DNA from 2 places in the Arthrobacter sp. TMS2-4 genome. Region 1 is predicted to be linked to the other one. Evidence: predicted binding sites of a transcription regulator. Region 1 holds the regulator's gene; the other holds the start of a gene.
The links. The regulator LexA, encoded in region 1, represses DNA repair genes until DNA is damaged. The targets are predictions, from matches to a motif close to TCGAACANNTGTTCGA.
Positions count from the first base shown of each region.

Region 2: ruvA (Holliday junction branch migration protein RuvA) is a predicted target of LexA. The motif match lies at 1,880-1,895, and genes of this name have one in related genera.

Region 1 is NZ_JBTNDI010000002.1:501,551-506,733, reverse strand. It holds gene ACX80F_RS05475 (LysM peptidoglycan-binding domain-containing protein) at 24-449, opposite strand; gene lexA (transcriptional repressor LexA) at 836-1,546, shown strand; gene ACX80F_RS05465 (ATP-dependent DNA helicase) at 1,572-3,644, opposite strand; gene hflX (GTPase HflX) at 3,637-5,183, opposite strand, start outside.
Region 2 is NZ_JBTNDI010000010.1:15,859-21,041, forward strand. It holds gene pdxT (pyridoxal 5'-phosphate synthase glutaminase subunit PdxT) at 1-452, shown strand, start outside; gene ACX80F_RS12745 (YebC/PmpR family DNA-binding transcriptional regulator) at 455-1,213, shown strand; gene ruvC (crossover junction endodeoxyribonuclease RuvC) at 1,250-1,819, shown strand; gene ruvA (Holliday junction branch migration protein RuvA) at 1,948-2,577, shown strand; gene ruvB (Holliday junction branch migration DNA helicase RuvB) at 2,574-3,686, shown strand; gene yajC (preprotein translocase subunit YajC) at 3,784-4,371, shown strand; gene secD (protein translocase subunit SecD) at 4,457-5,183, shown strand, end outside.

The sequences.
Region 1 (5,183 bases):
TCTCTTTTTTCCCGCTTTACCAGTCACCCCGCGGCGGGTACCGCGATGCTCTGCCCTGCCTGCACCACGGAGCTGCGCAGGTCGTTGAGCTCCACGATCTCCGCGACGACGTCGCGCGGATCGCGCTCCGGCGCGTAGTGCACGGCGAGGTCCCACAGGGTCTCCCCGGTAGCGACGCTCACCTCGACCGTGGCCGTGGAGGTCGGTGCCGACTCCCCTGCCTGCGCCTGGGAGGTCAGGAACGCCGCGAGGAGGATCAGGGCCGCGACGCCCAGGGCGATCGGCAGGCCGACCAGCAGCAGGCGCCCTCGCCGGGTCAGCGTCAGGGGTCGGTCCGCACTCCGCTGCGTGGAGGTACGGGCCGTGTCGGGCGTGGGGAGGAGCCTGAGGTGGGTTTCGGGCCGAGCGGGCGTCCACAGCGAGCTGCCATGCAGTGCGGGTGTAACCATTGCCGTTCCTCTTTCCTTCGAATGCCCTACCCGGAAATTCTGTCCGGTTCGAACACACGTTCTAATGAGCGTCTGCCTATTTCTAGCATCTACGAACGATCCGTGTCGAGACTCGGTCGAACATATGTTTGAAAAGTGCCCTCGACTGTCCTAGCGTGGAGAGATCAGGACATCGTCCGCGAATGCCGCCCCCTACGGGCGGTTCCGTGGCCGATACACCCCACACAACCAGCCGCCTCTGACATAACGGCTTCCCGTCCACGGAAGCGCACCGGCGGCGACAACCGGATCAGTGATCCAAGGCGAAAGGCGCACCAGTGGCGGAATCACCAGCCGCGGGCCGGCAGGAATCGAACACTGCCGACGTTCCGGCACCTGCCGTACCCATCTCCGCGGGCCGGGGCAGGCCGCGCGGGCGCTCCGCGTCCAAGGGACTGACCGCCCGGCAGCTGACGATCCTCGAGACGATCCAGCGGTCGATCGCCGACAAGGGCTACCCGCCGTCCATGCGGGAGATCGGCGACACGGTGGGCCTGGCCAGCCTCTCCAGCGTGACCCATCAGTTGTCGCAGCTCGAGCGTCTCGGCTACGTGCGCCGGGACCCCAAGCGTCCCCGCGCCATGGAGGTCCTGCTCCCGCTGACCCTGGCGCCGGACACCTCGGGCGCCCAGGCCGGACCGTCCGAGGACGGCAAGCCCGCCGTCGAGCACCGGATCGCGGTCGACACCGCCCTGGTACCGCTCGTGGGGCGCATTGCTGCCGGCGGGCCGATCCTCGCGGACCAGGTGGTCGAGGACGTCATGCCCCTTCCCCGCCAGCTCGTCGGGCACGGGGATCTGTTCATGCTCAGGGTCTCGGGGGACTCCATGGTGGATGCCGCCATCTGCGACGGCGACTGGGTGGTGGTTCGCCGGCAGCAGAGCGCCCAGAACGGCGACATCGTCGCGGCACTGCTCGACGAAGAGGCCACCGTCAAGACCTTCCGCCAGCGGGACGGCCACACCTGGCTCCTGCCGCAGAACACCCGCTACGAGCCCATCCTCGGTGACCATGCCAGCATCATGGGCAAGGTCGTCTCGGTGATGCGCGCGCTGTGACCGCCGCGTAGCCGGAACTGGAGCGTCAGCGCGCGGAGAGGCGCTCCAGGATCCCGGTGACGGTCGCGCGGTCCGTCGTGGCCCAGAAGGGCGGGAGGGCCGCCCGGAGGAAGCCGCCGTACCGTGCCGTGGCGAGGCGGCTGTCCAGGACGGCCACCACGCCTCTGTCCCCCGCCGCCCGGATCAGGCGCCCCGCGCCCTGCGCGAGCCGGACGGCCGCGTGCGTCGCGGACACGCTCATGAAGCCGTTGCCCCCGTTGCGGGCCACCGCCCTGGTGCGGGCGGTCATGAGCGGGTCGTCCGGGCGAGGGAACGGGATGCGGTCGATCACGACCAGTCGGCACGAGGACCCCGGTACGTCCACGCCCTGCCAGAGGGACATGGTGCCGAACAGGCAGGTATCCGGTTCGTCTGCGAACCGGGTGACCAGCGCATTGAGCGAGGAATCCCCCTGGCACAGGATCTCGAAGTCGACCTTCGGTCGCAGCGCCTCCGCCGCCTCCTCTGCGGCTCGCTTCGACGAGAACAGCCCCAGCGCGCCTCCTCGGGACGCCGTGAGCAGCCCCAGCAGTTCCTCGAGCTGCGCGTCGGAGGTCCCTCGCTCGGGCTTCGGCAGGTCCTTCGCCACGTAGAGCACTCCCTGCCGCGGATAGTCGAAGGGACTGCCGACGTCGACGCCTGTCCAGGCGGGCGCGCCTGGACCGCTGAGGCCCAGGGACCCGGCCACGGGACCGAACTCCGAGCCGATCGCCAGGGTCGCGGAGGTCAGGATCACGGTGTGGTCCTCGAACAGGCCTTCCCGCAGCCGGCCGGCGACGGACAGCGGCGCGACGTTCAGGGTCGCGGGTGCGCTCTCGTCGGGCTGCGCGTAGCCCGAGCCCGGCGTGAAGGCACTGGGACGCGACGCCCACACGACCTCGTTCAGGTCCGAGGCGGCGAGGATCCGCTCGGCGAGCTCGAAGATCAGCGTGGTGCGGGACCGCGCGACCTGCCGCCCGCCGTCGACGTCGGCCTCCGACTTTCCCTCCGTCTTCGTGTCCGACAGCGCGGCACGGGATGCGTCCCGGACCTGCACGAGGGCCTGCCCGAGATCCTCCGGGAGCCCTCCGGGCAACAGGCCCGAGGGGACGAGCTCGGCGGCCGCCTCGAAGGCGTCGGCGGCCGTGTCGAGGGCACCCGTGCTGATCGAGGCATGGCGGCGGAGCGCCGTGGCCGCCGCGGTGACCATCGAGGCGGAGAGCTGGCCGGACACGGCACCGGTGACCCGGTCGTGGAGTTCGTGGGCCTCGTCGATGACGACGACGTCGTACTCCGGCAGCACGGCGAGCCCCTCGAAGGCACTGATGGCGAGCATCGCGTGATTGGTGATGATGATGTCGGCGTCCGCTGCCGCGGCGCGTGCCTTCTCGCTGAAGCACTCGGAGGCCACGGGACAGCGGGCAGCGCCGAGACACTCCATGCTGGAGACGGACACCTGGCGCCAGGCGCGGTCGCTCACGCCGGGGACGAGGTCGTCGCGATCCCCGGTCGCGGTCTCCTCGGCCCACTCGCGCAGCCGGACGACGTCCCTGCCGAGCGCAGAGGACGGGCCGTCCGTCGCCGGGGCAGGGTGCGGGGCGGCATCCTCGCCGAGGCTGAACAGGGTGCCGGGCGCATCCTCCTCCGGGAATCCGCCGCCGGTCTCGTGGAGGCAGACGTAGTTCGACCGACCCTTGAGCAGGGCCACGTCGACGGGGCGCGTCAGCGCGGGCTTCACCGCGTCGAGCAGGCGCGGGAGGTCCCTGCCGACGATCTGCGCCTGAAGGGCGAGCGTCGCCGTCGAGACGACCGAGGGCCGGTCGCTGTCCATCGCGTGGGCGATCAGCGGGACGAGGTACGCGAGCGATTTCCCGGTGCCGGTGCCGGCCTGGACGAGCAGGTGCTCGCCCGAGCGGATCGACTCGCTGACCTGGCGGACCATCTCGTGCTGGCCGGACCGCATCTCGCCGCCCATCGCACCCACGGCGGCGTCGAGCAGCTCGAGGGCCTGCCGGGCTTCATCGGAGTGGCGGGACGCGTCCGGTGCCGCCACGGCGCCGGACCGCGTGCTCTCACTCATGCCGGACGTACGCCTCCAGTTCGGCGGCCAGGCCCTCCCGGACCATCACTTCGAGGCGCGTCCCCTCACCGACGTGCTCCATGCCGAGGATCTCTACGTCCTCGTCGTGGAGACGGCTGAGGATCTCCCCATGCTCGTACGGCACCATGAGGTCGAGCTTCACGCCCGGACGCGGGATGCTGGTGCTGATCAGCTGGCGCAGCTCGGTGAGCCCCGCACCTGTTCGCGCGGAGACGACGACGGTCCGGGGTTCGCGCTGCCGCAGCCGCTCGATGACGAAGGGGTCGGCGGCGTCGGCCTTGTTCAGCACAATGATCTCGGGCACCTTGCGGGCGTCGACCTCCGTCAGCACGGCGCGGACTGCAGCGATCTGCCCCTCGGGATCGGGGTGCGAGGCGTCCACGACGTGCAGGATCAGGTCGGAGTCGGCGACCTCCTCGAGGGTCGAGCGGAACGCCTCGATCAGCTGGGTGGGCAGCGAGCGGACGAACCCGACGGTGTCGGCGAGGGTGTAGCCGATGCCGTCCGGTGTCTCGGCCTTGCGGACCGTGGGGTCCAGCGTGGCGAACAGGGCGTTCTCGACGAGCACTCCGGCATCGGTGAGCCGGTTCAGCAGGGACGACTTGCCGGCGTTGGTGTACCCGGCGATGGCCACGGACGGCACCTGGTTCCGACGGCGGTTGGAGCGCTTCGTCTCCCGCGCCGGCTTCATCGCGGCGATCTCGCGGCGGAGCTTCGCCATGCGGGTGCGGATCTTCCGCCGGTCGAGTTCGATCTTCGTCTCACCCGGGCCGCGGGAGCCCATGCCGGCGCCGGCGCTGCCGACCTGGCCACCGGCCTGGCGGGACATCGATTCGCCCCACCCGCGGAGGCGCGGGAGCAGGTACTCGAGCTGGGCGAGTTCGACCTGCGCCTTGCCCTCGCGGCTCTTCGCGTGCTGGGCGAAGATGTCGAGGATCAGGGCGGTCCGGTCGATCACCTTGACCTTCACGATGTCCTCGAGGCCGCGGCGCTGTGACGGGGACAGTTCGCTGTCGACGATCACGGTGTCCGCTCCGGTCGCCTGGACGATGCCCTTCAGCTCCTGGGCCTTGCCCGAGCCGAGGAACGTGCCGGGGTCCGGCTTGAGGCGTCGCTGCACGATGCCGTCCAGCACCTCGGATCCGGCTGTCTCGGCCAGGGCGGCGAGCTCCTGGAGCGAGTTCTCGGCGTCCTGCGCGGTGCCTTCGCTCCACAGACCGGCGAGGACGACCCGTTCCAGCCTCAGCTGCCGGTACTCGACCTCCGTGACGTCCTCGAGTTCGGTGGACAGGCCCGCGACGCGTCGGAGCGCCCTGCGTTCGGCCAGATCCTGCTGGTCGCCGTCGGCGTCCGACGGCGTCCCGTCCTGGGAGAGGGCCTGCGCCTTCGATCGCCAGGTCTTCTCGATCGGCGCGGGGGTCTCCCCCGGCCCCGGTGTCCCTCTCGTCGCCTTGGCCACGGCAGCTTCGTCGCTGGCGAGGATCCGGTCGATGACGGCCTGGATCTCCTCCGGGCCCA
Region 2 (5,183 bases), on a different contig from region 1:
CCGGGATGATTCTGCTGTCCGACGTCCTCGCGGACCCGTCGACGGACCGCCTCGGCAACCCGCAGCAGACACTCGGGGGCCTGGACATGGTGGTGCGGCGCAACGCGTTCGGGCGGCAACGGGAGTCCTTCGAGACGGACCTGGCCTTCAGCGGCCTCGCCGCCACCCAGGGTGTGGCGGGTACCGATCCGGTGCGGGCGGTGTTCATCCGTGCGCCCTGGGTGGAGAAGGTGGGCGAGGACGTCGAGGTGCTGGCGCAGGTGCCGGCGTCGGAGACGCCGCAGCCCGGGCCCACCCCGGACGGGGACGGCGCCGGTACGGACTTGGAACCGGTCGCTAGGATTGTCGCAGTGCGTTCAGGGAACCTGCTGGCCACGAGCTTCCACCCGGAGGTCACCGGCGAGCGGCGGGTCCACGAACTGTTTATTCGGATGATCAGAGGAGAAGCGTAGGCATGTCGGGGCACTCCAAGTGGGCAACAACGAAGCACAAGAAGGCTGCGATCGACGCCAAGCGCGCGAAGTCCTTCGCCAAGCTGATCAAGAACATCGAGGTCGCGGCGCGGGCCGGCGGCGCTGACGTCGCCGGTAACCCCGGTCTCGAACTGGCTGTCTCGAAGGCCAAGAAGACCTCCGTCCCCATCGACAACATCAACCGCGCCGTCAAGCGCGGGGCGGGCCTGCTCGGCGAGGCCGTCGACTACCAGACCATCATGTACGAGGCCCGGGGACCGCAGGGCTCGGCGCTGCTGATCGAGTGCCTCACGGACAACAAGAACCGTGCCGCCTCCGAGGTGCGCCTCGGCATCTCCCGCAACGGCGGCACCATCGCCGATCCCGGCTCGGTCGCCTACCTTTTCGCGCGCAAGGGTGTCGTGACACTGCCGAAGAAGGACCTCACCGAGGACGAGCTGCTGATGTCGGTCCTCGACGCCGGTGCGGACGAGGTCAAGGAATCGGCCGAGACGTTCGAGATCGTCTCCGAGCCGCAGGACCTCCGGGCCGTGGTGGCCGCGCTCGACGAGAGCAGCATCGAGTACGAGACCGACGACGTCGAGTTCGTCCCGTCCATGCAGGTGGACCTGGACGCCGACGGCGCGCGGAAGTTCCTCAAGCTCGTGGACGCGCTGGAGGAGCTCGACGACGTCCAGAACGTCTACTCGAACGCGCACCTCCCGGACGAGGTCCTGGCCGAGCTCGAGAACGACGACTGACATCGTCCCTCCCGGCCCCGGGCGGCGGACAGCCCCGTGACCTTCCGCGTGATGGGCGTCGATCCCGGGCTGACCCGCTGCGGGCTCGCCGTCGTCGACATCGAACCGAACCGGCGCTCCACCCTCGTGGCCGTCGGGGTGGTCGGCACCGACGCGGGGCAGAGCCTCGACCAACGGCTCCTGGTCATCGCGGAGGCCGTCGACACGTGGCTGGACCTGCACGAGCCGCACGCCCTCGCCGTCGAGCGCGTGTTCAGCGGGACCAACATCAGCACCGTCATGGGTACCGCGCAGGCCTCCGGCGTCGTCATCGTGTCCGCCGCCCGCCGGGGCGTCCCGGTGGCCCTGCACACGCCCACCGAGGTGAAGGCGGCCGTGACCGGGAACGGGCAGGCGGACAAGACCGCGGTCACGAAGATGGTGACGAAGATCCTGCGCCTCGACACGCCGCCCCGGCCCGCCGACGCTGCCGACGCCCTGGCCCTGGCCATCACGCATGCGTGGCGCCGGGGCGTGGTGACGCAGGGTGCGGCCGCGGCCGCAGGGCTGGCCACGCCGGCGCAGCGCCTCTGGGCCGAGGCGGAGGCCCGGGCGCGACGCCGCTGACCGGACAGACGGCGGTGTGGCGACTCGTGCCCGCCGCGGGACACCGGTACCGTAGAGCATTAGAACGTATGTTCGACGTCGGGTGGACGCCCGGCGGTCCCGCCCCGCAAGTGCCTTTGGAGCCCTTCATGATCAGTTCCCTGCGCGGAACAGTGACCCACGTGGGCCTGCACTCCGCCGTCCTCGACGTCAACGGCTTCGGCATGCAGGTCCAGGCGACCCCCCAGACCCTCGCCGGACTCCGCATGGGGGAGCAGGCCAGCCTTGCCACGGCCATGATCGTCCGTGAGGACTCGATGACGCTCTTCGGCTTCGAGGACGCCGACCAGCGCGAGGTCTTCGAGACGCTCCTGGCGGTCAGCGGTGTGGGGCCCCGCCTGGCACTCGCCGTCCTCGCCGTGCACACGCCCGACGCCATCCGCATCGCCGCGTCGTCGGGTGACGACAAGGCGTTCAGCAAGGTGTCGGGGATCGGCCCCAAGGGTGCCCGGCGGATCGTGCTCGAGCTCGCCGGCAAACTGGTCCCGCTCGACGCGAAGCCCGGGGTGCCCAAGCAGACCTGGCAGGGCCAGGTCCTCACTGCCATGATGGGCCTCGGCTGGTCCGAGAAGGACGCCGGCGCGGCGATCGACGCCGCCGTCGACGAGGCGCCCGAGGTCGCCGCAACCGGTGACGTGGGCCAGATCCTGAAACTCACGCTGCGTCGGCTCGGCCAGGACGGCGCCCGCAGCTCGGCCCGGACGACGGTGGGCACATGAGCGACGGGCCGCAGGAGGCGCCGCTCGTCGCGCCGGCCGCCGATCCCGAGGACCGCGCCGTCGAGGCGGCGCTCCGGCCGAAGAACCTCGACGACTTCGTGGGTCAGAAGCGCGTGCGCCGGCAGCTCTCACTCGTCCTGGAGGCATCCCGCCTGCGCGGGCGCAGCGCGGACCACGTGCTCCTGTCCGGTCCTCCCGGCCTCGGCAAGACGACCCTCGCCATGATCATCGCGGCCGAGATGAACGCGCCGCTGCGCATCACGTCCGGGCCCGCCATCCAGCACGCCGGCGACCTCGCGGCGATCCTCTCCTCCCTCACCGAGGGCGAGGTGCTCTTCCTCGACGAGATCCACCGCATGTCCCGGCCCGCCGAGGAGATGCTCTACATGGCCATGGAGGACTTCCGCGTCGACATCATCGTCGGCAAGGGGCCCGGGGCCACGGCGATCCCACTGGAGCTGCCGCCCTTCACACTCGTCGGCGCCACGACCCGCGCGGGGCTCCTGCCCGGCCCGCTCCGTGACCGCTTCGGCTTCACCGGACACCTCGAGTTCTACTCCACCGAGGAGCTCGAGCTCGTGCTCCGGCGCTCGGCCATGCTCATGGACATGAAGGTCAACTCCGCCGCGTTCGCGGAGATCGCCGGCCGGTCCCGGGGCACACCGCGCATCTCCAACCGGCTGCTCCGGCGCGTCCGCGACTGGGCCCTGGTACACGGCGTGGACCTCATCGACGCCCGGTCCGCGAGTGCCGCGCTGGACATGTACGAGGTGGACGCACGGGGCCTCGACCGGTTGGACCGCTTGGTGCTCACCGCGCTCATCACCAAGTTCAACGGCGGACCCGTGGGGCTGTCGACCCTCGCGATCGCCGTGGGTGAGGAACCGGAGACGGTCGAGACCGTCGCCGAACCCTACCTGGTCCGCGAGGGCATGCTCGGGCGCACGCCGCGAGGACGCATCGCGACCGCGGCCGCGTGGCGGCACCTGGGGATCGAGATGCCCGCCACCGTGGCTGCCGCGATGCCCGAGGACCTGTTCTCCGTGACCCCCGAGGACCTGCTGGCCACGGACACGGCCACCGACAGCTGGTCCCAGCCGGAGTCCTGACGCTGGACGCTCAGGAAACGGCTCTACACTGGTGTCTCACGATGTGTGCCGCGGCACAGTCCTGCCACCACACCCCATCCCCAGGAACGGATCTCCAGTGCTTGCACATGTAGTCGCCCAACCCACCACCGGTCAGTCCGGCGGCTTCGACATCTTCAGCCTGCTGCTCCCGCTGGCTCTGGCCTTCCTCATCTTCACCATGTTCCGCAGGCAGCGGAAGGCGCAGCAGCAGGTCAGGGACATCCGGACGCAGATGGAACCCGGTACCGAGGTCATGACCCAGTTCGGTCTCTACGGCACCATCGTCTCGATCGACCAGGACAACAACAAGGCCGTCCTCGAACTGTCGCCGGGCACCTTCGCCACGGTCCACACGCAGGCGCTCGCCAAGGTGGTCCAGCAGGAACCCGCCGTCGCCGCCGAGGACGCGGACCCCGCCGTCGCCGACCGGGCGGACCGGGCCGATCGCGACGACCTGGACGGCGTCGTGGCGCCCGACGACGTGTCCTCGATCGACGGCGTCGACCGCCGCCCCGCCGGTGGGTCCACCGCCGCCGGCGCTCCGGGATCCACCTCCGGCGTCGAGACGCCCGACGAGACGCTGGCGCGCCTGGACCGGGAGGCGCAGCGGGAAAACCGCGACGCGCGCAACGCCCGCGACCCCAAAGCGAACCCGGACAACTAGCATTCCGTAGGGCGCCGGTCCGCGGACCGGCGCCCCCACGATCCACCGGCGCACCCGTCGCGCCACTGCATAAGGACTTCTCACCATGCCTCGTACCGGTCCCGGGACGGCAGCCAAGCGGACACTCGTCTGGCTGGGCGTACTGACAGCACTCCTCGCCACCCTGCTGGGAGCGGGCGCCCACTGGAGCACCGCGAGCTGGAGCCCGCGCCTGGCCCTCGACCTCGAGGGCGGCACCCAGATGATCCTGGCCCCCCGGGTCCAGGACGGCAGCGAGATCACCCCCGAACAGCTCGACCAGGCAGTGGAGATCATCCGCCAGCGCGTCGACGGATCCGGTGTCGCGGAAGCCGAGATCAGCACGCAGTCCGGCCAGAACGTGATCGTCTCGCTGCCCGGTACCCCCGACGCACAGACACGCGACCTCATCCAGGCGTCGGCCCAGATGGAGTTCCGCCCCGTCCTCGCCGGCGGGCCCGGCCAGGCCCCGGCCGCCGAGACCCCGACGCCCGAGGACCAGCTGCCGACGCCGGCCGCCGAGCCGCAGAACGCGAGCGATCCGAACTGGATCACCCCCGAGCTGTACCAGGAGTTCGAGGCCCTCAACTGCCTCGACCCGGCAGCGCTGGAGCCGGCTGAGGAGCCCGCGCCGGCCGACGAGCCGATGGTCGCGTGCGAACCGGACACCCAGGGCAAGTACATCCTCGGCCCCGTGGAGGTGCCGGGCACCGACATCACCACGGCGAGCTACGGGCTGCAACGCAGCCAGGGCGGCCAGGCGCTCAACAGCTGGGCCGTGAACATCGACTTCA